4 regions of the Enterobacter sp. CFEC122 genome follow, and region 1 is predicted to be linked to each of the others. Evidence: predicted binding sites of a transcription regulator. Region 1 holds the regulator's gene; each other region holds the start of a gene.

The links. Region 1 encodes sigma-54, which starts transcription at its own class of promoters, with help from an activator protein. Its sites were predicted from a motif close to GTTGGCACANNTTTCGCTNT; they were not measured.
Region 2: glnA (glutamate--ammonia ligase) is a predicted target of sigma-54. The motif match lies at 3,412-3,431, and genes of this name have one in related genera.
Region 3: ACVCAM_RS19230 (amino acid ABC transporter substrate-binding protein) is a predicted target of sigma-54. The motif match lies at 4,976-4,995, and genes of this name have one in related genera.
Region 4: glnK (P-II family nitrogen regulator) is a predicted target of sigma-54. The motif match lies at 3,717-3,736, and genes of this name have one in related genera.

Annotation. Positions count from the first base shown of each region.
Region 1 covers NZ_JBRIQR010000006.1:75,605-82,732, forward strand. The annotation lists gene lptA (lipopolysaccharide ABC transporter substrate-binding protein LptA) at 1-173, shown strand, start outside; gene lptB (LPS export ABC transporter ATP-binding protein) at 180-905, shown strand; gene rpoN (RNA polymerase factor sigma-54) at 953-2,386, shown strand; gene hpf (ribosome hibernation promoting factor) at 2,409-2,696, shown strand; gene ptsN (PTS IIA-like nitrogen regulatory protein PtsN) at 2,779-3,270, shown strand; gene rapZ (RNase adapter RapZ) at 3,316-4,170, shown strand; gene npr (PTS phosphocarrier protein NPr) at 4,167-4,439, shown strand; gene mtgA (monofunctional biosynthetic peptidoglycan transglycosylase) at 4,481-5,206, opposite strand; gene elbB (isoprenoid biosynthesis glyoxalase ElbB) at 5,203-5,856, opposite strand; gene arcB (aerobic respiration two-component sensor histidine kinase ArcB) at 6,089-7,128, opposite strand, start outside.
Region 2 covers NZ_JBRIQR010000041.1:23,982-31,109, forward strand. The annotation lists gene ACVCAM_RS21675 (MFS transporter) at 1-476, shown strand, start outside; gene ompL (porin OmpL) at 551-1,237, shown strand; gene typA (ribosome-dependent GTPase TypA) at 1,318-3,141, opposite strand; gene glnA (glutamate--ammonia ligase) at 3,518-4,927, shown strand; gene glnL (nitrogen regulation protein NR(II)) at 5,098-6,147, shown strand; gene glnG (nitrogen regulation protein NR(I)) at 6,159-7,128, shown strand, end outside.
Region 3 covers NZ_JBRIQR010000031.1:36,273-43,400, forward strand. The annotation lists gene ACVCAM_RS19205 (zinc ribbon-containing protein) at 1-379, shown strand, start outside; gene rihA (pyrimidine-specific ribonucleoside hydrolase RihA) at 444-1,382, opposite strand; gene ACVCAM_RS19215 (amino acid ABC transporter ATP-binding protein) at 1,503-2,228, opposite strand; gene gltK (glutamate/aspartate ABC transporter permease GltK) at 2,225-2,902, opposite strand; gene gltJ (glutamate/aspartate ABC transporter permease GltJ) at 2,902-3,642, opposite strand; gene ACVCAM_RS19230 (amino acid ABC transporter substrate-binding protein) at 3,798-4,703, opposite strand; gene lnt (apolipoprotein N-acyltransferase) at 5,104-6,642, opposite strand; gene corC (CNNM family magnesium/cobalt transport protein CorC) at 6,648-7,128, opposite strand, start outside.
Region 4 covers NZ_JBRIQR010000002.1:151,518-158,645, reverse strand. The annotation lists gene ACVCAM_RS02610 (MGMT family protein) at 1-284, shown strand, start outside; gene ACVCAM_RS02605 (YbaY family lipoprotein) at 317-844, opposite strand; gene tesB (acyl-CoA thioesterase II) at 1,048-1,908, shown strand; gene amtB (ammonium transporter AmtB) at 2,003-3,292, opposite strand; gene glnK (P-II family nitrogen regulator) at 3,328-3,666, opposite strand; gene ACVCAM_RS02585 (SmdB family multidrug efflux ABC transporter permease/ATP-binding protein) at 3,887-5,668, opposite strand; gene ACVCAM_RS02580 (SmdA family multidrug ABC transporter permease/ATP-binding protein) at 5,661-7,128, opposite strand, start outside.

The DNA.
Region 1 (7,128 bases):
ATCTGGAACAGCTGGACAGCAACATTACCGGCGACCAGATTACCTATCTGGTTAAAGAGCAAAAAATGCAGGCCTCCAGCGAGAAAGGCAAACGCGTGACCACCGTACTGGTTCCGTCGCAGCTGCAGGACAAAGGCAAGGGCCAGGCCCCGGCACAGAAGAAGAGTAACTAATTCGTTATGGCAACATTAACTGCAAAAAACCTCGCGAAGGCCTATAAGGGCCGCCGTGTCGTAGAAGATGTCAGTCTGACCGTCAACTCCGGCGAAATCGTGGGGCTGCTTGGCCCGAACGGTGCGGGTAAAACGACCACCTTCTACATGGTCGTGGGTATTGTGCCGCGCGATGCCGGCAACATTATCATTGACGATGAAGACATCAGTCTTCTGCCGCTGCACGCGCGCGCGCGTCGCGGGATCGGCTATCTGCCGCAGGAAGCCTCCATTTTCCGTCGTCTCAGCGTTTACGACAACCTGATGGCGGTCCTGCAAATTCGTAACGACCTGACCAACGAACAGCGTCAGGATCGTGCCAACGAGCTGATGGAAGAGTTCCACATTGAGCATCTGCGCGACAGCCTCGGTCAGGCACTCTCCGGGGGCGAACGCCGTCGCGTTGAGATTGCGCGTGCGCTGGCCGCAAACCCGAAATTTATCCTTCTGGATGAACCGTTTGCGGGCGTTGACCCCATCTCCGTTATCGACATTAAACGTATCATTGAGCACCTGCGCGACAGCGGGCTTGGCGTACTGATTACCGACCACAACGTGCGTGAAACGCTGGCCGTATGTGAACGCGCCTATATTGTCAGCCAGGGCAATCTGATCGCCCACGGTACGCCGCAGCAGATCCTCGAAGACGATCATGTTAAGCGCGTCTATCTTGGGGAAGACTTCAGACTCTGATAGGGTAGAGGTAACGTAACGCCGAACCGGAGAAAAATGCTCTGAACATGAAGCAAGGTTTGCAATTAAGGCTCAGCCAACAACTGGCGATGACGCCGCAGCTACAGCAGGCAATTCGCCTGTTGCAACTGTCCACGTTAGAACTTCAGCAGGAGCTTCAGCAGGCGCTGGACAGTAACCCCCTGCTGGAACAAACCGATCTTCATGACGAGGTAGATACCCAGCAATCGCAGGATACTGAAGCGCTCGATACCGCGGATGCACTCGAACAAAAAGAGATGCCCGACGAGCTTCCGCTTGATGCCAGCTGGGATGAAATCTACACCGCCGGAACCCCTTCCGGTACGCGTGCAGACTACCAGGACGATGAGCTACCGGTCTATCAGGGCGAAACCACCCAGTCGCTGCAGGATTACCTGATGTGGCAGGTGGAACTCACCCCCTTCTCCGATACCGACCGCGCGATTGCCACGTCGATTGTCGATGCCGTTGACGACACCGGCTATTTGACCGTCACCCTCGACGATATACTGGAAAGCATGGGCGACGACGAGATTGAGCTTGAGGAAGTCGAAGCCGTTCTGAAGCGCATCCAGCGTTTCGATCCGGTAGGCGTAGCCGCAAAAGATCTGCGCGACTGCCTGCTGATTCAGCTTTCTCAGTTCAGCAAAGAGACGCCATGGCTCGAGGAGGCGCGCGCGATCATCAGCGATCATCTGGATCTGCTGGCGAACCACGATTTCCGCACCCTGATGCGCGTCACGCGCCTGAAAGAAGAGGTGCTGAAAGAAGCGGTGAATCTGATCCAGTCGCTCGATCCGCGCCCCGGTCAGTCGATCCAGACCAGCGAGCCCGAGTACGTGATCCCGGATGTACTGGTCAGAAAACACAACGGCCGCTGGGTCGTTGAACTGAATTCAGACAGCATCCCTCGCCTGCAAATCAACCAGCAGTATGCCTCCATGTGCACCAGCGTGCGTAACGACGCCGACAACCAATATATTCGTAGCAATTTGCAGGAAGCGCGATGGCTGATCAAAAGTCTGGAGAGCCGAAATGATACGCTGCTACGCGTCAGCCGCTGTATTGTCGAACAGCAGCAGGCTTTCTTTGAGCAGGGCGAAGAGTATATGAAACCGATGGTGCTGGCGGATATCGCCCAGGCCGTCGAGATGCATGAATCAACCATTTCCCGTGTCACCACGCAGAAGTATCTGCACAGTCCACGCGGTATTTTTGAGCTTAAGTATTTCTTCTCCAGCCATGTGAATACCGAGGGCGGCGGCGAAGCGTCGTCAACGGCCATTCGTGCTCTGGTGAAGAAGTTGATCGCCGCGGAGAACCCCGCGAAGCCACTAAGCGACAGTAAGTTAACCACCATGCTGTCCGATCAGGGTATTATGGTGGCACGTCGTACTGTTGCGAAGTATCGAGAGTCTTTATCCATTCCGCCGTCCAACCAGCGTAAACAGCTGGTCTGACACAACCGATAAGGAAGACACTATGCAGCTCAACATCACTGGACAAAACGTCGAAATTACTGAGGCTTTACGCGACTTTGTGAACGTGAAGTTTGCAAAACTCGAGCAGTATTTCGAAAGGATCAATCAGGTCTACATTGTGTTGAAAGTGGAGAAAGTGACTCATATCTCGGATGCCACCCTGCATGTTAACGGGGGGGAACTGCATGCCAGTGCGGAAGGGCAAGACATGTACGCTGCTATCGACGGCTTGATTGATAAGCTTGCGCGACAGCTCAATAAACATAAAGATAAACTGAAACAACACTAATTGTCCGGGCAGTTAACGGGTGCAGGACGGCCTGTTGTGAAACACAACAGGCCATTTGTACAGTTAGCGCTTAGGTGAAATTATGATGAACAACGATTCCGCTCTTCAACTGAGCAATGTCCTTAACCAGGAATGTACCCGCAGTGCGGTTCACTGCCAGAGCAAAAAACGTGCGCTGGAAATCATCAGTGAACTGGCCGCAAAACAGCTGGGCCTGCCGCCGCAGGTGGTGTTCGAAGCGATTCTGACCCGCGAAAAGATGGGCAGTACCGGTATCGGCAACGGCATCGCAATCCCGCACGGCAAGCTGGAAGAGGATACCCTGCGTGCCGTCGGTGTGTTTGTGCAGCTTGAAACACCGATCGCCTTTGATGCCATTGATAACCAGCCCGTCGATCTCCTCTTCGCGCTGCTGGTGCCTGCTGACCAGACGAAAACCCATCTGCATACGCTGTCGCTGGTCGCCAAACGTCTGGCTGATAAAACCATTTGCCGTCGACTGCGCTCGGCTCAAAGTGATGAAGAGCTTTATCAAATTATCACCGAAGCAGAAGGCAATCAGGATGATGCATAACCAGGAGATGGCCTTCACATCTGTTGTCCTGAGGAGAAACGGAACATGGTGCTGATGATTGTCAGCGGTCGTTCAGGGTCGGGGAAATCCGTGGCTCTGCGCGCGCTGGAAGACATGGGTTTTTACTGCGTCGATAACCTTCCGGTCGTGTTGTTGCCCGACCTGGCCCGTACGCTTGCCGAGAGACAGACCTCGGCTGCCGTCAGTATCGACGTTCGTAACATGCCGGAATCGCCAGAGATCTTCGAGCAGGCCATGAGTAACCTGCCTGACACGTTCTCGCCTCAGCTGCTGTTCCTCGATGCAGACCGTAATACCCTGATTCGCCGCTACAGCGACACCCGTCGTTTGCACCCGCTTTCCAGTAAGAACCTCTCCCTGGAGAGCGCAATCGATGAAGAGAGCGATCTGCTGGAGCCGCTGCGTTCTCGCGCCGACCTGATTGTCGACACCTCTGAGATGTCCGTTCACGAGCTGGCGGAAATGCTGCGTACCCGGTTGTTGGGTAAACGCGAGCGCGAACTGACGATGGTGTTCGAATCCTTTGGCTTCAAGCACGGTATCCCGATTGATGCGGATTATGTTTTCGACGTGCGCTTCCTGCCGAACCCACACTGGGATCCGAAACTGCGTCCTATGACCGGTCTGGATAAACCCGTCGCGGCCTTCCTCGACAGGCACACAGAAGTTCACAATTTTATCTACCAGACGCGAAGCTACCTTGAGCTATGGTTACCTATGCTGGAGACAAACAATCGTAGCTACCTGACGGTAGCGATTGGCTGTACCGGCGGTAAACATCGTTCGGTTTATATCGCCGAACAGCTGGCCGACTATTTCCGCTCGCGCGGGAAGAACGTTCAGTCCCGTCATCGCACGCTGGAAAAACGTAAAACATGACCGTAAAACAGACCGTTGAGATCACCAATAAGCTGGGCATGCATGCGCGCCCGGCGATGAAGCTGTTTGAGCTGATGCAGGGTTTCGATGCAGAAGTTCTGCTGCGGAATGACGAAGGTACCGAAGCGGAGGCGAACAGCGTCATTGCTCTGCTGATGCTGGATTCCGCCAAAGGGCGTCAGATTGAAGTCGAAGCCACCGGCCCCCAGGAAGAGGAAGCGCTGGCGGCGGTGATTGCGCTGTTTAACGCAGGGTTCGACGAAGATTAAGGTCTCTGCCCTTCAGGCGGGTGGCGCTGCGCTTACCCGCCCTACATAAGTTTGTTGCTCTCCATAAACCCTTCTCCTCCCAACTGACGCATCTGGCGCATAATCCACGCCTGACGGCTTCGCACGTACCCTGAGGGGGCACTGGCTTTAAAACGGATGGGATTAGGCAGAACAGCCGCGAGCAGCGCCGCCTCAGACATGCTCAGCTTGCTGGCGGGTTTATTAAAATAGCGTTGTGATGCAGCTTCGACACCAAATACCCCGTCGCCAAACTCGGCAACGTTGAGATACACGGTCAGAATGCGCTTTTTGCTCCAGACCGTTTCCATGCCCAGGGTGAGCCCCGCTTCCAGCCCCTTTCGCACCCAGCTGCGGCCGTCCCACAGAAACAGATTTTTGGCCGTCTGCTGCGACAAGGTTGACGCGCCGCGCACGCGGTTTTCATGGCGTTCGTTATGCGCCAGCGCCTTCTCAATGGCCGCAACGTCGAACCCCCAGTGCTCAGGGAATTTCTGATCCTCCGCTGCGATGACCGCCAGCCCCATAAACGGAGAGATCTCGTCCATGCTTACCCAGTCAGAATGGGCAACATAGCCGAAATCGCCGCTGAGCCACGCGCCGAGCTGACGCTCAACCATCACGGCAGAGAACGGGACCGGCATAATGCTGAACACGGCCAGCCCGCCTCCCCAGAACACCGCCATGACGAGAACGATGCGTAGAAGAAGGCGTTTCACCCATGCGCCTGCGGAAAACGGACGCCTCATTCCGTCAGCACCAGCACGCGGGCGACCAGTTTTTCAATGCCCACGGCGGCTTCCGCGATATTCTTCGCCAGCATATACGCAGGCGTGGTGACAATCTTGTTATCTTCATCAACCACAATGTCATCCACCGGGCACGGAACGTGTTCGCCCCCCATTTCTTCGACAATCTCTGCGGTATCAATATCCGTCCCGATGGTCACGCGCAGCGGGAAATCAAAAATTTTAGGCAACATCGCCGGTGCGATACAGATAAAGCCCAGCGGTTTCCCTGCCGCATGCATGGCCTGCGACAGCGCTTTGAGATGAGGATCGATCTGACACTCCGCGCCCTGCGCGGCAAAGGTACTGAGATTTTTGGCTGCGCCAAACCCACCTGGCACAATGAGCGCATCAAGCTCTGCAGGGTCTGCCTGAATAAGAGGATGGATGTCACCTCGCGCAATGCGCGCGGCTTCAATCAGCACGTTACGGGTTTCCGCCATCGGCTCACCGGTCAGATGGTTAATCACATCCGCCTGATTTTTGTCTGGCGCAAAACAAATCACCTCGGCTCCCTGCTTAGCCAGGGCCAGCAGCGTGATGACGGCTTCATGTATCTCAGAGCCATCGTAAACACCGCATCCGCTTAGCACGACACCAATCTTTTTCATCATGACAATCCTTTTCTGCAACTTGCTGAAGCACATTAATAATTTTGATTAAAACGCTATGCTTCACACATTTCACTGATTCATGTAACAAACCATTTAAGATTTGCTATCTTATCTGCGTGCGGCCTAAATTTTTCAGGCAGCGCCCTTTCAAAAATAACGTTTAAAAACAGGCGCAGCCACGATTTCCCTGGTGTTGGCGCAGTATTCGCGCACCCCGGTTAATCCGGGGTCATTTTTTTCTGGCGTCAACCCAGGCTTTTAGCACCGCCACATCGTTTTGCCATTCCTGTTTCATCTCTTCAACCCAATCACCCACGTTATCTTCCCATGCAGGTAAATCAGGCGACTGAATCTGTTGCCCCAACTGCTGCAGATGGCGTAAGCCAACCGAGCCGGCGGCACCTTTGATTTTATGCCCTTCTTCCACGATCCCCTTCTGGTCACGGGCCGTCAGGTTGGATTCCAGCACGCTCAGATAGCCCGGCATCATTTTTTCGAACACCGCCAGACCGTCGGTAATCAGTTTCGGCCCCACCAGATCGATGTACTGTTCCAGCATCGCGGTATCGAGTATCGTTTGGGCTTTTGCGCTATCAACAGACGTCATGGTGCTCTCCTCTTCATCATGGGTATCCCAGAACTTTTTGATCATAGCGGTCAGAGCAGGCACCGCCAGCGGCTTGCTGAGTACATCGTCCATACCGGCATCGAGATACTCTTTTTTATCTTTCAGCACGTTCGCCGTCAGGGCAACCAGCGGCGGCAGTTCGTCGGCCGCGTACTGACGCGTCAACTCGCGCGAGATATCCAGCCCGGTCATATCCGGTAATTGAATATCCAGCAGAACAAGATCGTATTCGCCTGGTTTAAACATCTCCAGCGCGGCTTTGCCGGTCATCGCGACATCCACGCTGTTGCCCAGTTTTTCCAGTACAGAGCGCGCCACAATTACGTTCAGCTCAATATCTTCGACCAGCAGGACGTGCAGGGCAGGCAGCGGCATATCGTCATTTTCAAAGGTATCCTCTACCTCTTCCGCCACCGCAGGGGCATGGACCGTCAGCGTGAAGGTTGACCCTTTGCCAGGCTGGCTGGCAACGGTGATATCGCCGCCCATACTCTTCGCCAGACGTTTAGAGACCGCCAGGCCAATGCCCGTACCGGTGGCCGGTTTCCCACCGTTGCTGTCCTTCACCTGATAGTACATGGCGAAGATTTTGTCCTGCTCCTCCAGCGGAATACCCATCCCGGAGTCTTCCACCTCGAAGT
Region 2 (7,128 bases), on a different contig from region 1:
ACGTGCTGAATTTCTTCTGGGGGACCAGCTCCCTGCTGTTCGTGCTGTTTTCCTGCATGGCCTTCTTCGGCACGGCGTTTGTGAACAGTCTGAACTGGGCGCTGGTGCCGGATACCGTCGATTACGGCGAGTGGAAAACCGGCATTCGCGCCGAAGGGTCGGTGTATACCGGCTATACCTTCTCGCGCAAAATCTCCGCCGCGCTCGCCGGTTTCCTGCCCGGCATCATGCTGACCCAGATTGGCTACGTTCCCCATGCCGTGCAGAGCGCGGGCACGCTGCTTGGGTTGCGTCAGCTGATTTTCCTCTGGCCGTGCGGCCTGGCGATTGTTGCTGCCGTGACCATGGGGCTGTTTTATAAACTCAACGAAGCGCGCTTCGCCTTTATTATCGAGGAGATTGGAAAACGGAAGAAACAAACCGCGAATACCCCTGAGATAACCGCCAACAATAAAGCGTCAGCAGTCACTTTATAACAATAAATCCGGCCACTATGTCCTTCCTGTTTATCAGGAGGGAGGCCTTTCTGTACCTGATACATGGACAAATTATGAAAAGAATCATCACTGTACTGATCGTGTCGTCTGTGTCCTGCCCGGTATTTGCCGGAGCCTATGTCGAAACGCGTGAAGCCTACAATACGGCCTCAGAGATGCACGAGGTGATCCTGCGTGCGGGCTATAACTTCGATATGGGCGCGGGACTGATGTTCACCAACGCCTATAACGTGGGTAAATGGGATGAACTTAAGCACAGCTATAACGAAATCGAGGGGTGGTATCCGCTCTTTAAGCCGACCGATAAACTCACCTTCCAGCCCGGCGGGTTGATTAACGACAGCAGCGCCGGTTCGGGTGGCGCGGTGTATTTAGATACCAACTACAAATTTACAGACTGGTTTAATCTGACGTTCCGCTATCGCTATAACCATAACAACTACGATACGCCGGACTATAACGGGCAGATGGATAAAAACGACACGCACGAATTTGCCAACTACTGGAATTTCAAAGTAACGGATGCATTTTTCTACACCTTTGAACCGCACTTTTTCCAGCGGGTGAATGACTACCACAGCAAAAATGGCAAAGACCATCACTGGGAAATTACCAATAAGTTTAGCTATAAGATCGACAGAAACTGGCTGCCGTACCTCGAACTGCAGTGGCTGGACAGATGGAATGATTACAACCGGGAGCAGTACCGGATCCGTTTAGGGCTACGGTATTCGTTCTAATAAAAAAAGCCGCTGATCGCTCAGCGGCTTTTTCGTTGCCGGGTGGCGCGTGCGCATACCCGGCCTACGGCATAACCGAATTACTCTTCTTTCGCACCGCGCATAGCACGTTTACGATCGTTCTCGGTCAGGTGACGTTTACGGATACGGATAGACAGCGGAGTCACTTCTACCAGTTCGTCGTCATCGATGAATTCCAGAGCCTGCTCCAGGGTCATCTTGATCGGTGGAACCAGAACCGTTGCTTCGTCAGTACCGGACGCACGCATGTTGGTCAGTTTCTTACCGGTCAGGCAGTTTACGGTCAGGTCGTTAGAACGGCTGTGAATACCGATGATCTGGCCTTCGTAAACTTCAGCACCGTGACCCAGGAACAGCTTACCGCGATCCTGCAGACCGAACAGCGCAAACGCAACCGCTTTACCCTGACCGTTGGAGATCAGTACGCCGTTGTTACGCTGGCCCACTTCGCCCGGACGCACGTCGTCGTAGTGGCTGAAGGTGGAGTACAGCAGACCGGTACCAGAGGTCATGGTCATGAACTCAGAACGGAAGCCGATCAGGCCACGGCTTGGGATCACGTAGTCGAGACGTACGCGGCCTTTGCCGTCTGGATTCATGTTTTTCAGGTCGCCTTTACGCTCACCCAGCGCCTGCATCACAGAACCCTGGTGCTGCTCTTCAACGTCCAGCGTCACGTTTTCGAACGGCTCTTGTTTACGGCCGTCGATTTCGCGGAAGATAACTTTCGGACGGGAAACCGCCATCTCGAAACCTTCACGACGCATGTTTTCGATCAGAACAGACAGGTGCAGCTCACCACGACCGGATACGCGGAAGGCATCAGCGTCTTCGGTTTCTTCAACGCGCAGCGCAACGTTGTGCACCAGCTCTTTGTTCAGGCGGTCAAGGATCTGACGAGAGGTAACGAACTTACCTTCTTTACCACAGAACGGAGAGGTGTTGACGTTGAAGAACATGGTAACGGTTGGTTCATCAACAGACAGGGCTGGCAGCGCTTCCACGTTCTGCGGATCGCAGATGGTGTCAGAGATGTTCAGCTCGCCCAGACCGGTGATCGCGATGATGTCGCCCGCTTCAGCCAGATCGCTGTCGATACGCTCCAGACCCAGGTGAGTCAGCACTTTGCCAACTTTACCGTTGCGGGTTTTGCCTTCGCTATCGATGATAGTAACCTGCTGGTTTGGCTTCACTTTACCGCGTTTGATACGGCCGATACCGATGACGCCAACGTAGTTGTTGTAGTCCAGCTGGGAGATCTGCATCTGCAGTGGACCATCCAGATCAACATCCGGTGCCGGTACGTGATCGACAATCGCCTGATACAGCGGGGTCATGTCTTCCGCCATATCTTCGTGGTCCAGACCCGCGATACCATTCAGCGCCGAAGCGTAAATGATAGGGAAGTCCAGCTGTTCGTCGGTCGCGTCGAGGTTAACGAACAGGTCGAATACCTGATCAACAACCCAGTCAGGACGTGCGCCAGGACGGTCAACCTTGTTGATAACAACAATTGGTTTCAGGCCATGGGCAAATGCTTTTTTGGTCACGAAGCGCGTTTGCGGCATTGGGCCGTCAAATGCGTCAACCACCAGCAGCACGGAATCCACCATGGACATCACGCGCTCAACTTCACCACCGAAGTCGGCGTGCCCTGGGGTATCAACGATGTTGATACGGTAGTCATTCCATTTAATAGCGGTGTTTTTCGCGAGGATAGTAATCCCACGCTCTTTCTCCAAATCGTTGGAGTCCATCACACGCTCTTGAGTTTCGGCACGTGCATCAAACGTACCGGATTGCTGCAGCAGCTTATCAACCAGGGTAGTTTTACCATGGTCAACGTGCGCGATGATGGCGATGTTACGCAAATTTTCGATCACAACTTTGCCTCAGGCATTAGAAATAGCGCGTTATTGTACACGGATTAATCGCACTACAAAACAGGATCACAAACATCCTCCGCAAACAAGTATCGCAGAGATGCTTTGTGATCGCTTTCACGGAGCGAAAAAGGGCACTTTAACGAAAATTGCACCAATATGGTGCTCGGTGTTCACACTGAAGCACTATACTGGTGCAACATTACCATTGTGGTGCAGCCCTTTTGCACTATGGTGCGCATGATAACGCCTTTTTGGGGTGTTTTAAAAGTTGGCACAGATTTCGCTTTATAAAAATTACATGGCAACAGCCAGTACAAACAGAAACTGAAGACCTCGTTACCACGACGACAATGACCAATCTGGAGAGTTAAGTATGTCCGCTGAACACGTTTTGACGATGCTGAACGAACATGAAGTGAAGTTTGTTGATCTCCGCTTCACCGACACCAAAGGTAAAGAACAGCACGTCACAATCCCTGCTCATCAGGTGAACGCCGAATTCTTTGAAGAAGGCAAAATGTTTGACGGCTCCTCCATTGGTGGCTGGAAAGGCATTAACGAATCCGACATGGTTCTGATGCCAGATGCAACCACTGCGGTCATTGATCCGTTCTTCGAAGAACCTACCCTGATCATCCGTTGCGACATCCTCGAGCCAGGCACGCTGCAGGGCTACGACCGCGACCCACGTTCTATCGCGAAACGCGCTGAAGAGTACCTGCGTTCTACCGGCATCGCGGACACCGTTCTGTTCGGGCCAGAGCCAGAGTTCTTCCTGTTCGATGACATCCGTTTTGGTGCCTCTATCTCTGGCTCCCACGTGGCTATCGACGACATCGAAGGCGCATGGAACTCCTCCACCAAATACGAAGGTGGTAACAAAGGTCACCGTCCAGGCGTGAAAGGCGGTTACTTCCCGGTTCCTCCGGTCGACTCTGCACAGGACATTCGTTCCACCATGTGTCTGGTGATGGAAGAGATGGGCCTGGTTGTTGAAGCTCACCACCACGAAGTGGCGACTGCGGGTCAGAACGAAGTGGCTACCCGCTTCAACACCATGACCAAAAAAGCGGACGAAATTCAGATCTACAAATACGTTGTGCACAACGTTGCGCACCGTTTCGGTAAAACCGCGACCTTCATGCCAAAACCAATGTTTGGCGACAACGGTTCCGGTATGCACTGCCACATGTCTCTGTCCAAGAACGGTACCAACCTGTTCTCTGGTGACAAATATGCCGGTCTGTCCGAGCAGGCGCTGTACTACATCGGCGGCGTAATCAAACACGCTAAAGCGATCAACGCCCTGGCGAACCCAACCACCAACTCCTACAAGCGTCTGGTCCCGGGCTACGAAGCGCCAGTGATGCTGGCCTACTCTGCGCGTAACCGTTCTGCTTCTATCCGTATCCCGGTGGTGGCGTCTCCTAAAGCGCGTCGTATCGAAGTTCGCTTCCCGGATCCAGCGGCTAACCCATACCTGTGCTTCGCAGCACTGCTGATGGCCGGTCTGGACGGTATCAAGAACAAGATCCACCCAGGCGAAGCGATGGACAAAAACCTGTACGACCTGCCGCCAGAAGAGGCGAAAGAGATCCCACAGGTTGCTGGCTCTCTGGAAGAAGCCCTGCAGGCGCTGGACGCAGACCGCGAGTTCCTGACCGCAGGTGGCGTATTCACTGACGACGCTATCGATGCTTACATCGCCCTGCGTACTGAAGAGAACGACCGCGTGCGTATGACGCCGCATCCGGTTGAGTTCGAACTGTACTACAGCGTTTAATTAAGTTGTTTTACCCGGCGTGACAAGCGCCGGGAGTAGTTGCCGTGGAAACTTTTAGCCCATCTCCGGATGGGCTTTTTTCTCCACCAACAACCTGATCTCACGCGCTTTTGACGCCGAAAACGCTATACTGCACTAAATTAGTGCAAACGACTCCAGGAGACTGCTGAATGGCAACTGGCACGCTGCCCGATGCTGGGCAGATCCTCAATTCTTTGATTAACAGCATTTTGCTGGTGGATGACGAGCTGGCCGTTCATTACGCCAACCCGGCGGCACAGCAGCTGCTCGCCCAAAGCGCACGCAAACTGTTCGGCACCCCGCTTCCGGAACTTCTGAGCTATTTTTCGCTGAATATTGGCCTGATGCAGGAAAGTTTACAGGCGGGCCAGGGTTTCACCGATAACGAAGTGACGCTGGTGATCGACGGGCGCTCGCACATTCTGTCGCTGACCGCGCAACGTCTTCCCGAAGGCTTGATCCTGCTGGAAATGGCGCCGATGGATAATCAACGTCGCCTGAGCCAGGAGCAGCTTCAGCATGCGCAGCAAATTGCCGCCCGAGACCTGGTGCGCGGCCTGGCACATGAAATCAAAAACCCGCTGGGCGGATTACGCGGCGCGGCGCAGCTTTTGACCAAGGCGCTGCCCGACCCTGCGCTGGCGGAGTATACCAACGTCATCATCGAGCAGGCGGACCGCCTGCGGAATCTGGTTGACCGTCTTCTCGGGCCACAGCAGCCGGGAATGCACGTCACAGAAAGCATCCATAAAGTGGCCGAGCGGGTAGTGAAGCTCGTCTCGATGGAGCTGCCAGAGAACGTCACGCTGGTGCGTGATTACGACCCAAGCCTGCCGGAACTGGCCCATGACCCGGATCAGATTGAGCAGGTCCTGTTGAACATTGTGCGCAATGCCCTGCAGGCGCTGGGACCGGAAGGGGGCGAGATTATTTTGCGCACCCGCACCGCCTTCCAGCTCACGTTACACGGCGTGCGCTATCGGCTTGCGGCCCGTATCGACGTCGAGGATAACGGCCCCGGTATTCCATCGCATCTTCAGGACACTCTGTTCTACCCGATGGTCAGCGGCCGTGAAGGCGGAACCGGCCTGGGCTTATCCATTGCCCGCAGTTTGATCGACCAACACTCTGGAAAAATTGAATTTACCAGTTGGCCGGGACATACCGAGTTTTCGGTTTTCCTGCCGATTAAAAAATAAAGGTGACGTTTATGCAACGAGGGATAGTCTGGGTAGTCGATGACGATAGCTCCATCCGTTGGGTGCTTGAACGCGCGCTCACAGGGGCAGGATTAAGCTGCACGACGTTTGAGAGCGGCAGCGAAGTGCTCGACGCACTCACCACTAAAACGCCCGATGTTCTGCTGTCGGATATCCGTATGCCGGGCATGGACGGGCTGGCGCTGTTAAAGCAGATCAAACAACGCCACCCTATGCTTCCGGTCATCATAATGACGGCTCATTCCGATCTGGATGCCGCGGTGAGCGCTTACCAGCAAGGGGCATTCGATTATCTGCCCAAACCGTTTGATATCGACGAAGCGGTGGCGCTGGTTGAGCGCGCGATTAGCCATTATCAGGAGCAGCAGCAGCCGCGCCACGCGCCCGATTTTGGGCCAACCACCGACATCATCGGCGAAGCGCCGGCGATGCAGGACGTGTTTCGCATTATTGGCCGTCTGTCCCGCTCCTCCATCAGCGTCTTGATTAACGGCGAATCGGGGACAGGTAAAGAGCTTGTGGCGCATGCGCTGCATCGCCACAGCCCGCGGGCAAAAGCGCCGTTTATCGCCCTGAATATGGCGGCGATCCCGAAGGACTTGATTGAATCCGAACTGTTCGGCCATGAAAAAGGGGCGTTTACCGGCGCAAATACCATTCGCCAGGGACGCTTCGAACAGGCTGACGGCGGCACGCTGTTCCTGGATGAGATCGGCGATATGCCGCTGGACGTTCAGACCCGTCTGCTGCGCGTGCTGGCCGACGGGCAGTTTTATCGCGTGGGCGGTTATGCGCCGGTGAAGGTGGACGTGCGTATTATCGCCGCGACCCACCAGAACCTGGAGCAGCGCGTGCAGGAAGGCAAATTCCGGGAGGATTTATTCCATCGTCTGAACGTCATTCGCGTTCATCTGCCGCCGCTGCGTGAACGCCGGGAAGATATTCCCCGCCTGGCGCGTC
Region 3 (7,128 bases), on a different contig from region 1:
CCGCGTGTCGCAAACGGGTGAGTTAACGCGAACCGAAGTGGAAGAGGTGACCCGCGCCGTGCGTCGCGATCTGGAAGAGTTCGCGCGCAGCTACCAGGAAAGCCAGGAGGAGGTCACGGACAGCGTTTTCATGCGGGTGATCAAAGAGAGCCTGTGGCAGGAGCTGGCCGATATCACCGATAAAACGCAGCTGGAGTGGCGTGAAGTCTTTCAGGATTTAAACCACCACGGTGTGTACCACAGCGGTGAAGTGGTCGGGCTGGGAAATCTGGTGTGCGAGAATTGCCACCATCATATTGCGGTGTATACGCCGGAGGTCCTGTCGCTGTGTCCGAAATGCGGCCACGATCAGTTCCAGCGTCGGCCGTTTGAGCCCTAGGTAAAAGCGCAGGTTTGCGCCCTCTCCCCGTGGGAGAGGGCCGGGGTGAGGGCATCAGGCCGCACTACGCACTATAGTAAGCCAGTCTCTCCGCCAGCAAATCCACAAACGCCTCACGGTCAATATCCACTATCACCGTGGTATTCGGTTTATTCCCCGTCAGCGAGTAGTAGTCCACCACCGTCATCCCCTGGGTGTATTTCCCCTGCGTTTCGACGCCAACCCACCTGTGGACCGTGGTAAACATCTCCGGTTTTAACAGCCAGGCAATGGTGCACGGATCGTGCAGCGGCGCGCCGTGGAATCCCCATTTCTCGGCTTTGTGATACTCCATAAAGAAGTCGAGCAGCTCAGCCACGGTTGTCGCGACCGGATTGCCAACGGAGCGGAAGCGCTCAATGTCGTCTGCCATAATCTGCGCGCGATGCGTCACGTCCAGCCCTGCCATCACAACTGGCAGGCCCGACTGGAAGACGATTTCCGCTGCTTCCGGATCGACAAAAATGTTGAACTCTGCGGAAGGCGTCCAGTTTCCCAGGCCCATAGCCCCGCCCATGATGACGATACGAGCGATTTTGCTGTGCAGTTCAGGATGGCTGTTCAGCAGCAGCGCGACGTTGGTTTGCGGTCCCGTTGCCACCAGGGTGACGGGTTCCGCGCTCTCGCGCAGCACCTTTGCCATCAGCTCCACGGCGGTGCAGCTTTGCGGCGTGAAGCCAGGTTCCGGCAGCGCCGGACCGTCCAGCCCGCTTTCGCCATGCACGTTATCCGCAATAATTAATTCACGCATCAGGGGCTTGAGGGCGCCGCCGGCGACAGGAATATCCGTGCGCTTGAGCAGCGTCAGCATGCGCAAAACGTTACGCAGGGTTTTATCCGGCGTCTGGTTTCCGGCAGAAGAGGTGACGGCTTTGACGTCGAGCTCGGGGGAGGCAAGTGCAAGGACGAGCGCGATCGCGTCATCATGACCCGGGTCGCAATCGAAAATTATAGGTTGTGCCATAGCGTTCTCCATTCATAGCGTTATTTTGTGACAAGGTTAACGCTGCAATGGGGCACCGACGAGAAGAAGTGAGCGAAAGCGTGAGGCAGTGCGCAATCCGCAGATTGCGCACTGAGAAGGTTAGTGCAGGATTTTCGCGAGGAAATCTTTCGCACGTTCCGATTTCGGGTTGGCGAAGAATTCCTCTTTCGGGGAATCTTCGACAATTTTCCCTTCGTCCATGAAGATCACGCGGTTGGCCACCTTGCGGGCGAAGCCCATTTCATGGGTCACCACCATCATGGTCATCCCTTCGTGCGCCAGCTCGACCATCACGTCCAGCACTTCGTTGATCATCTCCGGATCGAGCGCCGACGTGGGCTCATCAAACAGCATGGCAACCGGATCCATGCACAGCGCGCGGGCGATCGCCACACGCTGCTGCTGGCCGCCAGAAAGCTGCGCCGGGAACTTATCGGCATGCGCAGAGAGGCCAACGCGTTCCAGGAGCTTCAGGCCTTTCTCGCGCGACGCTTTTTTATCACGCTTGAGCACTTTCACCTGGGCCAGCGTCAGGTTCTCAATAATGGAGAGGTGAGGGAACAGCTCAAAATGCTGGAACACCATACCAACGTGAGAGCGAAGCTGGGCAAGATTGGTTTTCTTGTCGTTGACTTTGGTACCGTTGACGACGATCTCGCCCTGCTGGACCGGCTCCAGACCATTGACGGTTTTGATCAGCGTCGATTTACCGGAACCGGACGGTCCGCACACCACTACCACGTCGCCTTTTTTCACTTCGGTGGAGCAGTCGGTCAGCACCTGAAAGTGCCCATACCATTTAGAAACATTTTTCAGGGAAATCATTGTACCGTCCTTTTCTTCAGCCAGCTGACCAACAGCGACGCGCTTAAACTAATCACAAAATAGACCGCTCCCGCAAAGAGCACCATCTCAACCTGCGTACCATCACGCTCACCGATGGTGGACGCGGTACGGAAGAAGTCTGCCAGGCTCAGCACGTAGACCAGGGACGTATCCTGGAACAGCACAATTCCCTGGGTCAGCAGGAGCGGAACCATGGCGCGAAACGCCTGCGGCAGAATAATGAGCTGCATGGACTGCCAGTGCGTCATCCCCAGCGCCAGCGCGGCGCTGGATTGCCCGCGGGAGATGCTCTGAATGCCTGCACGGATAATCTCCGAGTAGTAAGCGGCCTCAAACATTGAGAACGCCACCATCGCCGAGATCAGACGGATATCGGTTTTTGGCGACAGCCCCAGCACGTTTTGCAGGAAGCCGGGCACAATCAGGTAAAACCACAGCAGCACCATTACCAGCGGGATGGAGCGGAACACGTTAACGTAGGCGGTCGCAAACCAGGCGAGCGGCTTAAAGCTCGACAGGCGCATAACGGCCAGCAGGGTGCCCCAGACGATACCGACGATAATGGCAATGACGGTGATTTTTAAGGTAATCATCAGTCCATCAAGCAGGTAAGGCATGGATGGAACGATAGAACTCCAGTCAAATTCGTACATTATTTGCCCCCCATGTTGCCCGGCAGGCGAATTTTGCGTTCAACCAGGTTCATCACCAGCATGATGAAAGCGTTAATCAGAACGTAGGCGAGCGTGATCGCGGTGAAGGATTCCCACGCGTGAGCGGAGTAATCCAGCAGCTTGCCCGCCTGCGCGGCCATATCAACCAGGCCGATGGTCGAGGCGATGGCCGAGTTTTTCACCAGGTTCATCATCTCGGAGGTCATCGGTGGAACGATGACGCGGTAGGCGTTAGGCAGCAGCACGTAGCGGTAGGTTTGTGGCAGGGTTAACCCCATCGCCAGACCCGCATTTTTTTGTCCGCGGGGTAATGACTGAATGGCGGCACGCACCTGCTCGCAAACGCGCGCAGCGGTAAACAGCCCCAGACACATCATGGAGGAGACAAAGAACTGCACATTCGGATCCAGTTCCGACTTGAACCACATGCCAATATTTTCCGGCAGCAGTTCCGGGATAACCAGATACCAGGTAAAGAACTGCACGATCAGCGGAACGTTACGGAACAGTTCCACGTACAGGGTGCCGAGTGTTGAAAGAAAACGGTTAGGGACGGTGCGCAGAATACCGAACAGAGAACCGACAAGAAACGCGATGATCCACGCCGTTATCGATAATGCCACGGTGACCTGAAAGCCGCTCCACAGCCAGCCAAGATAGGTGGTGTTGCCGAACGGGGCTTGTTGCAGGAATATGCCCCAGTTCCAGTCGATTGACATAATAAACTCCAGAAAAAAAAGGGTAGCAGCGCTACCCTCGAAGATTGGTGAGAAGCTCATTTTTCGCGCTGAGTGGGGAACGACCACTCAACGTATAGTCTGTCCATGCTTCCCGACAATCGAGAGGGCAGGAGATCCCGCCCCTGTTGTTCTAATTAGTTAAGAGCCTTGTCATTTGGAGATTTGAACAGCGCTTTCATGTCGTCTGACAGTTCAAAATTCATGTTCAGGTTTTTTGGTGGAATCGGGTTCTTGAACCATTTGTCGAACCATTTTTCCGCTTCGCCTGAGGTCTGCACCTGGGCGATGGTGTCATCGATCAGCTTTTTGAACTGCGGATCGTCTTTACGCAGCATACAGCCGTAGGCTTCTTTCGACTGCGCGGTACCGACGATATCCCAGTTGTCTGGTTTCTTCGCTTTCGCACGCTCGCCTGCCAGTAGGGCGTCGTCCATCATAAACGCGACGGCACGACCGCTTTCCAGGGTACGGAAGGAGTCGCCATGGTCTTTCGCGCTGATGATGCGCATATCCATTTTCTTCTCGTCGTTCAGCTTGTGCAGCAGCACTTCAGACGTGGTCCCGGAGGTGACAACGACCGCTTTCCCTTTCAGGTCAGCGAAGTCTTTGATCTCACCGCCTTTCTTCGTCAGCAGGCGGGTGCCCACAACAAAGATGGTGTCGGAGAAGGCAGCCTGCTTCTGACGCTCGAGGTTGTTGGTGGTGGAGCCACACTCGAAGTCAAAGGTGCCGTTTTGCAGCAGCGGAATACGGTTCTGTGAAGTGATGGGGATCAGCTTCACCTGCAGGTCAGGTTTGTTCAGCTTTTTCTTCACAGCTTCAACGATGGCGTTGGAGTAATCCTGTGAATAGCCCACGACTTTTTGCGTGTTGTCGTAGTAAGAGAACGGGACAGAAGATTCACGGTGGCCGACCACGATAACGCCGTTTTTGGCAATCTTGTCGAGAGTGCTGCCTGCTGCCGGAGCGTCTTCAGCGTGAACCACGCCTGCGGACATCCCCAAAACCAGCATTGCTGTGGCCAGTTTACGTAATTGCATACCCAACTCCTTTTTTATCAGCGCCAGCGACGCATTGATACCCATTGTGATGTTGTTATATCTCGCGCAATGCGAGTGCAGTGTTATGCAAGCTTGTTAACATTTAGTCTGGCTTAATGTAAAGATTTTGCTGCGTTATTGTTTATTTTTGCGAAGCACGCCGCACCATTCAGAGGCAAATATCTCCCGTTGCACCGTTTCGGTGCTACCGATGATCTACGCTGGTGCGACAAAGTTGCACAGTAAGCCAAACTGCGTTCACCTGAATAAACAAAGCAATAGGCGTGCCAGAATTGAAGTCTGGAGAGAATTGCCGAGTGGCGCTAACGCTTACCCGACCTACAAAAGCGAAACAGTAGGCCGGGTAAGCGTCAGCGCCACCCGGCAGGAAGAGGAGGGATTATCGACGACGCTGGCGCAGGCTCATCAGCACCGCGCCAAAGCCGAACAGCGCGGTCAGGATCCACAGCGGCCAGTTGCCGGTGCGGGCGTACGGCGTCAGCCCGGTGGTAGGCGTGACGTTGGTGGTCAGCACTTCTCGGGTGAACTGTGGGATCATGGCCTGGATTTCACCCTGCGGACCAATCACGGCGGTGATGCCGTTGTTGGTGCTGCGCAGCAGCGGACGGGCCAGCTCCAGGGAGCGCATGCGTGCCATCTGGAAGTGCTGCCACGGGCCGATTGATTTACCAAACCAGGCATCGTTAGAGATGGTCAGCAGATAGTCCGTATCCGGGCGGAAGTTATCGCGCACCTGCTCGCCGAGAATGATTTCGTAGCAGATGGCCGCCGTCAGGGCTGCGCCGTGCGCATGCAGCTGAGGCTGAACGTACGGTCCGCGGCTGAAGGAGGACATCGGCAGATCGAAGAACGGGGCCAGCGGGCGAAGAATTGACTCCAGCGGCACAAATTCACCAAACGGCACCAGGTGGTTCTTGTTGTACCGATCGGTGGAGTGGTAGCTGTATTCGCTGTCTTTGCCGAGCGTAATGATGGTGTTGTAGGTGTCGTAGCGGTTCTGCTGATTCAGACGCGCATCGACAATGCCGGTGATCAGCGTACTGCCACGCGAGAGCAGCAGGTCGTTCATCATGTTGAGGAACGGCTGCTGGTTGATCTCCAGATCGGGAATAGCAGACTCCGGCCAGATAATCAGCTGCGATTTACCCATCACCTCTTCGGTGGCGTTGGCGTAGATCTTCAGCGTATTCAGCAGTTCTTTCTCGTCCCACTTCATCGACTGCGGGATATTCCCCTGCACCATGGAGACCTGCATGGCGCGCGCGGGCTCCGGCGTGAACCACTGGATATAGCGCAGCGGGAAGGGCAGGGCGAACAGCACCAGCGCCACAGCCAGCGGTTTCCAGCATCGTGAAACCAGCGCTAATACCAGCAGGCCGCTAACGACCATCAGCAGGAAGTTAATGGCCTCAACGCCCATGACCGGCGCCAGGCCTTTCAGCGGGCCGTCAATCTGACTGTAGCCGAACTGCAGCCACGGGAAGCCGGTCAGCACCCAGCCGCGCAGGAATTCCGTGATCTGCCAGACCACCGGCGCGGCAATGGCGACGCGCAGCCAGGTGGTTTTGGGCCACAGGCGAGAAAGGATGCCGGCGAACAGACCGGTATAGAGCGAGAGATACGCGGCGAGCAGTACCACCAGGAAGACGTTTACCGGGCCCGGCATACCGCCAAACTGCGCGATGCTGACGTAGACCCAGTTAATCCCTGAGCCAAACAGCCCCAGTCCCCAGAAGTAGCCAATAGCGGCAGCCTGTACCGGACGACGGTTCAGGGTCAAACCCTGAAGCCCCATCAGGGAGAGAACGGCCGCAGGCCAGATATCGTAAGGAGAAAAAGCCAGCGTACCGCTGGCTCCGAGTAACAGCGCCAGCAGCAAACGGACGCGCTGGCGTTCAAGCAATGGGGCAAATGCCATTTACATTAATCTTCCAGTTTTGGCACCGGTGAGTCGTCCGGCGTTCTGACGTGAACCTGTATAATACGTCGGCTGTCGGCCATGGCTACTTTGAACTGGTAACCGTCGATGTCAACGGTCTCTCCGCGCGCCGGGAGGTGGCCAAAGGCCTGCATCACCAGCCCGCCAATGGTATCGACCTCTTCATCGCTGAAGTGGGTCCCGAAGGCGTCGTTGAAGTCCTCAATGGAGGCCAGCGCCCGCACGGTCCAGGTGTGGCGGCTGAGCTGACGGAAGTCGATATCCTCTTCTTCGTCATACTCATCTTCGATTTCGCCCACGATCAGCTCAAGGATATCCTCGATCGTGACCAGACCGGAGACGCCACCAAATTCATCAATAACAATCGCCATGTGGTAACGCTGAGAGCGAAACTCTTTCAGCATCCGATCCACACGTTTACTTTCCGGCACAACCACGGCCTGGCGTAACACTTTTTCCATGCTG
Region 4 (7,128 bases), on a different contig from region 1:
GCGTATGGCAAATCGTGGCTTCAATCCCGGAAGGCTATGTCACCACCTATGGTGATGTCGCGCGCCTGGCCGGTTCCCCGCGCGCGGCGCGACAGGTTGGAGGCGTCCTGAAACGACTGCCGGAAGGCAGTACGCTGCCCTGGCATCGGGTGGTGAACCGTCATGGTGCCATCTCACTCACCGGGCCGGATCTCCAGCGTCAGCGTCAGGCGTTACTTTCAGAAGGGGTGCAGGTGTCAGGGTCGGGTCAGATCGATTTGCAGAAGTACCGGTGGGTGTACTGACCCCTCTCCCGAAGGAGAGGGGAATAACCCTATTACATCTGCGTCGGTGGGGTTGGCAGAGACGGCTGATTGGTTTGCGGTGCGACCGGCACTTCGGTCTGCTGTACTGGCACCAGGTTCAGGTCGATTTTGGTTCCACCGTTGTTAATCGCTTCCTGGACCGTATCGGTGATAAACACCAGCTTACCGTTGATGGTGACCGCTGCGCTCAGCAGAATACGGGCATTAGGCTGCACGTCCGATGGGTTATACGGCAACACGAAGCTAAACGGCGCCTGTTTGCCTTCAGTACGGACGGCACGCTGGGCCACGACTTTCGACGGCGCGTCGGCCAGGGAAGCATCAGACAGCGTCACCGTTAATACCGCATCCGGCGGCAACGCAACTTTCTGTTTAATCCAGATGGTACCGGAAACGTTAGGCTGCTGAATGGACTGCTGCGAAAGGGTATTAATCCCGTTCGGGTCAGCTGCTGGCACTGGCACCTGGGCGCTCTTACCGGCACAGGCGGACAACGCCACCGCAATCGCTACACCACTTAGCATAGGCACGAGTTTCATTGAAGTCTCCTTATCATCAATGCACCAGCGGGATCGATCCCATCCGATGTCGTTTCAATCACATAACGTTTTTAAGTGTGGCACAACTCACTGATTAATGCCTGAAATCATCCCGATATTCAGATTATTCTACCCATCGGACCACTTTCATTTCTGCGTTATACTCTGCCTATCTTTCGCTACGGCGTTTATTGAGGACAACTATGAGTCAGGCACTGAACAATCTGCTGACATTACTGAATCTGGAAAAAATTGAGGAAGGACTCTTTCGCGGACAGAGCGAAGATTTAGGCTTACGCCAGGTCTTCGGTGGGCAAGTCGTTGGACAAGCGCTGTACGCTGCAAAGGAGACTGTCCCGGCAGACCGTCTGGTGCATTCATTCCACAGCTACTTTTTACGCCCTGGCGATAGCGCCAAACCCATCGTGTATGACGTTGAAGTTCTGCGAGACGGCAACAGCTTCAGCGCGCGCCGCGTCGCGGCCATCCAGAACGGTAAGCCGATCTTTTACATGACCGCCTCTTTCCAGGCACCGGAGCCGGGCTACGAGCATCAGAAGGTCATGCCCCCTGCCCCCTCGCCGGACGATCTTAAATCGGAAACGGATATCGCTCGCGCATTGGCGCATCTGCTGCCGCCGCAGGTTAAAGAGAAGTTTCTCTGCGATAAGCCGCTTGAGATCCGCCCCGTCGAGTTCCACAACCCGATGAAGGGCCACACCGCCGAGCCAAAGCGTCAGGTGTGGATCCGCGCCAACGGCACCGTGCCGGAAGATTTCCGCGTCCATCAGTATCTGCTGGGCTATGCGTCTGACTTCAACTTCCTGCCGGTGGCGCTGCAGCCGCACGGCGTCGGATTCCTCGAAAAAGGGATGCAGGTCGCGACGATCGATCACTCGATGTGGTTCCACCGTCCCTTCAACATGAACGAGTGGCTGCTCTACAGCGTGGAGAGTACGTCGGCATCCAGCGCCCGCGGGTTTGTGCGTGGGGAGTTTTATACTCAGGACGGCGTGCTGGTCGCTTCAACGGTGCAGGAAGGGGTGATGCGTAACAGAGGTTGATGTAAAAGCCCGGTGGCGCGATGCTTACCGGGCCTACGTTTTGTGCTGTTGTAGGCCGGGTAAGGCGAAGCCGCCACCCGGCAAGACACTCAGATCATGCGTTATACGCATTCTCGCCGTGGCTGTTCACATCCAGACCTTCGCGCTCCTGCTCTTCCGGTACGCGCAGACCGACCGTCATGTCCGCCAGCTTGTAGCCGATGAAAGCGACGACTGCAGACCACACCACGGTGATAGCGATACTTTCCAGTTGCACCAGCACCTGATGAACCATAGTGACGCCTTCTGCGTAGCCCACGCCACCGAGCGATTTCGCCGCGAAGATACCGGTCATGATACAGCCGACAATCCCGCACACGCCGTGCACGCCGAACACATCGCAAGGGTCATCCACGCGCAGAACTCGTTTCAGTGCGGTGACGCCCCACAGACCCGCCAGACCCGACACCAGGCCGACCAGCAGCGCACCGCCGACACCGACATAACCACACGCAGGGGTGATACCAACCAGACCGGCAATCGCACCTGAACAGGCACCCAGCAGAGAAGGTTTCCCGCGTACCGCCCACTCGCCAAACACCCAGGAGAGGATTGCACCCGCCGTGGCTACAACGGTGTTCACGAAGGCCAGCGCGGCGATTTCGTTCGCGGCACTGGCTGAGCCGGCGTTGAAGCCAAACCAGCCAAAGTAGAGGATCGCAGTACCGGTAAAGACCATCGGCAGGTTGTGCGGTTTGAACGCCTCTTTACCGAAGCCCACGCGTTTGCCTATCAGATAAGCACCCACCAGACCCGCGACCGCGGCGTTAATGTGGACAACGGTACCGCCCGCGAAGTCCAGCGCGCCGTGCGTGGCCAGCAGACCACCGCCCCAGACCATGTGCGCAATCGGCACATAGGAGAGCGTCAGCCAGACCACCACGAAGATCAGGACCGCAGAGAAACGAATGCGCTCGGCGAGCGCGCCCACAATCAGCCCGACGGTAATGCAGGCGAACGAGCCCTGGAACGCCACGTGAATATACTGATAGAAGCTGCCCATCAGCGCGGTCAGTTCAATGTTTTTCAGCATCACCCAGTCGAAGTTACCAAAGAACGCGTTACCCGTGCCGAACGCCAGAGAGTAACCGTAAACCACCCAAAGCACGCAGACCAGTGCAAACGTCACGGCAACCTGCGTCAGCATGGAGAGAACGTTTTTGCCACGGATCAGACCGCCGTAGAACAGCGCAATGCCCGGAATGGACATGAACAGCACCAGCGCGGTGCTGATCATCATAAAGGCGTTATCGGCTTTGTCGGCCACCGCAGGGGCAGCAGCCAGCGCCAGGCCCGGCAGCAGCGCCAGCGAACCCAGACCCGTTTTAAGTGTTGCTATCTTCATTTTCTCGATCCCTATCACTGTGTGCCAGGCGTTAATTACAGTGCCGCTTCGTCAGATTCGCCGGTACGGATGCGAATGACGCGCTGCAGTTCGGCAACGAAAATTTTGCCGTCGCCAATTTTGCCGGTGTAGGCCGCTTTGCTAATGACATCAATGACTTCATCAAGCTGATCGTCAGCAATCGCGACATCAATTTTTACTTTTGGCAGAAAGTTAACGCTGTATTCCGCCCCGCGATAAAGCTCGGCATGACCCTTCTGACGACCAAAGCCTTTCACTTCGGTGACAGTCAGTCCCTGAATACCCATTGAAGACAATGCTTCACGCACGTCTTCGAGTTTGAATGGTTTGATTACAACCGTAACCAGCTTCATAGATCCCCTCCAGTCAGAATTCGGTAATGGCCGCAGCTTACGCGGAAGGTATTGCAAGGGATGTGCCAGAAATGAAAACGTGAGGGAATCGCGGTGCGATGTGCGTTACACGGTTCTGATAAATGAACCGGTGAAAAAAAACGCACCATGCCGGTGCAGGGTGCGTTTCAGTTTTGCACCAACAGGAATGACTGTTAGCGCGGCGCCTCATTTTAGTGCATCAGGCGCTAAGGGACTCTTCATCACGCACGCTGGCGGCCAGCTCTTCGCCCGCCAGCTGCAGCTGGTACATCTGCCAGTAGCGCCCTTGTGCTTCCAGCAGCTCGCGGTGCGTACCGCGCTCCACGGCCTGTCCGCGATGCAGCACCAGAATCGTGTCCGCGTCGACGATGGTGGAGAGCCGGTGAGCAATCACCACCAGCGTCGTGTGGTCGCGTACGGCGGCCAGCGCCTGCTGAATCGCCTGCTCGGTTCCAGAATCTATGCTGGCCGTGGCTTCGTCCAGAATCAGCACCTGCGGCGTTTCAATCAGGACGCGCGCCAGCGCCAGGAGCTGTTTTTGCCCCACGGAGAGATTGTTGCCCTGCTCGCCCAGCTTCGTGTTGATCCCGTCGCTGAACCCGCGCGCCAGCTCTGCCAGCTGCACCGTTTCCAGTACCGCCCAAACCTGCGCTTCTGAATAGTCCCGTCCCAGGGTTACGTTGGCGTAGAAGGTATCGGCCAGCACGACCGGATCCTGCTGCACCATCGCAACGCCTTTGCGTAACACCGTGTGGCTAAGCGACGCGAGCGGACGTCCGTCGAGGCGGATTTCGCCTTGCGTGACCGGATAGTAGCCCATCAGCAGGCTGGCGAGCGTGCTTTTACCGCTGCCGGTATGGCCCACCAGCGCGACGAAACCGCGTGACGGCACATCGAGCATAATCTCCTGCAACACCAGACGGTCTTCGCGATAGGCAAATGAGACGTTATCAAAGGTGATAGCCCCGCTTTGCAGAGGTCGCTCGTCATTGCCGTAGGCCTGGCGCGGCCTGTCCATCAGCTCAAAGACGCGCTCACCGGCGACAACCGCCTGTTGCAGCATCGATTGCTGCGTAGTGAGTTCGATCAGCGGCTCGTTAAGGCGTCCCAGATAGCTAATGAAAGCGTACAGCACACCCACTTCAATCGTACCGTTTGCGCTCAGGCCAAAGAGCATCAGCAGCCCGCAAAGCACCAGCGCCGAGAACAGGCTCAGCAGCGGTCGCAGCAGGAAACCGTCCAGGCGCAGCGTCTGCATACGCGCCATATAGTGCGAACGGCTGGCTTCGCCCATGCGCTCGCCAAAGCGCGCCTGCTGGCGGAACTGCTGGATGACGCTCATGCCGTTGATCACTTCGTTGAAGCCATCGTTGATATCGGCCAGATAGGCGCGCACCCGGCGCACAATTGGCGTGCTGTAACGCTGGTAAATCACCATGACGATCAGCACCGCCGGGAAGATGGTGATCGCCACCAGCGCCATGCGCCAGTCGAGGCTGAACATCGCCACCAGCATCGCGCCAATCAGCGCCGCGCTGCGCAGCACGGTTGCCACCACGGTGACGTACAGATCGCGGATCACCTCGGTATCGTTGGTCACGCGCGAAATCACCTGCCCAACCGGCTGGATATCAAACTCGCTGAGCGGCTGGCGAAGCGCCGCGTCCATCACATCGGTACGCAACTGCTGAACCACGCCCACGGCTGCACGGTTAAACAGCAGCGACTGCGCATAGTGCAATCCTGCCGCCATCAGCTGTAAGCCAACGTAGGCCACGCCTAACCCCGCCACCAGCCCGAGCGGCAGGTAGCTTTTGGCGACCATATTGTCGATGAAATAGCTGATGAGCAGCGGTCCGCTCACTTCGGCAATCGCCGCAATCCAGAGTAAAAGCACGGCAACGGAGAGCGGTTTACGCCACGGCGAGCCGTAGGCCAGCAGACGTTTGAGCGTCGGCCACATCGTTCCGAGCTTACGCATTGGCGGCCTCCTCATCCTGCTCCGGCGCATCGTCCAGCGCCGCCTCAAGCTGCTGATAGCGGTACATATCGCGATACCAGCCCGGCTGCTCGGCAAGCGTTTCATGCTGCCCGCGCTGGGCAATATGGCCGTGCTGCAAAACCAGAATTTCGCTGGCTTCGGTAAGCGCTGACAAACGGTGGGCACTGATAATTATCGTGCGTCCGTCGCCCCACTGGCGCAGGTTATGCAGGATCTGATGCTCGGTACGGCCGTCAACGGCGGAGAGCGCATCGTCCAGAATCAGGATTTCCGCATTGAGCAGCAGCGCGCGGGCAATGGAGATACGCTGTTTTTGCCCGCCGGACAGCATGACGCCGCGTTCCCCGACTTCCGTTTCGTAGCCCTGCGGCAGGCGCAAAATGTCATCATGCACGCTGGCTAAACGCGCCACATGCTCGATCTCTTCCTGCGTTGCCGCAGGGCACCCAAGCGCGATGTTGTTCGCCACGGTGTCAGAAAAAAGAAACGGCGTCTGGCTGACAACCGCCAGGCGACCACGCCACTCATCCAGCAGCAGGCTGGTGAGCGGAATATCATGGAAGCGAATATCGCCCTGCGTGACGTCAAAGTGGCGCTGGAGCAGCGAGAGTACGGTACTTTTACCGGAGCCCGTCGGGCCGCAGATGCCGAGCATCTGGCCCGGCTGAAGGGTAAAACTGACGTTCTCCAGTACCGGATGTTCCGTTTGCGGATAGATAAACTTGCGGACGTCGACTTTCATGACGCCGCGTCCTTCCGGCAACGCTTCGCTGCCGTCATTGACCACCGGCGCTTCGGCCAGCATGGCGCGAATACGGCTGTAGGCGGCGCTGCCGCGCTCCACGATGTTAAACATCCAGGCCAGCGCCAGCATCGGCCAGATCATCAGCCCCAGATACATGGCAAAGCTGGTCAACTGGCCCAGGGTGAGCGTGCCCTGCACCACCATCCAGCTCCCGCCGCCAATCGCCAGCATATTTGCCATGCCAATTGCGATATAAATCGTTGGATCAAATCGCGCGTCAATACGCGCGACGCGCATGTTTTTCGCCCCCGTGTCGGCCGCATCGGCGGCAAACAGCGCGGACTGCCGGTCTTCCAGACCAAACGCTTTGATCATGCGGATGCTGGTCATGCTCTCCTGGGTGCGATCGTTCAGCGACGAAAACGCCGCCTGCGCCAGCTTGAAGCGCTCGTGCAGCTGTTCGCCGTAGCGATTGATCGCCAGCGCCATGAGCGGCATCGGCAGCAGCGCCAGCAGGGTCAGCTGCCAGCTGATCTGCGTGGACATGACGATCAGCACCGCGCAGCCCATTACCAGCGAGTCCACCAGCGTCAGCACCCCTTCCCCGGCGGCAAAGACCACGCGATCGACGTCGTTAGTCGCGCGCGCGATAAGATCCCCGGTGCGATGGCGCAGATAAAATTCGGGATGCTGT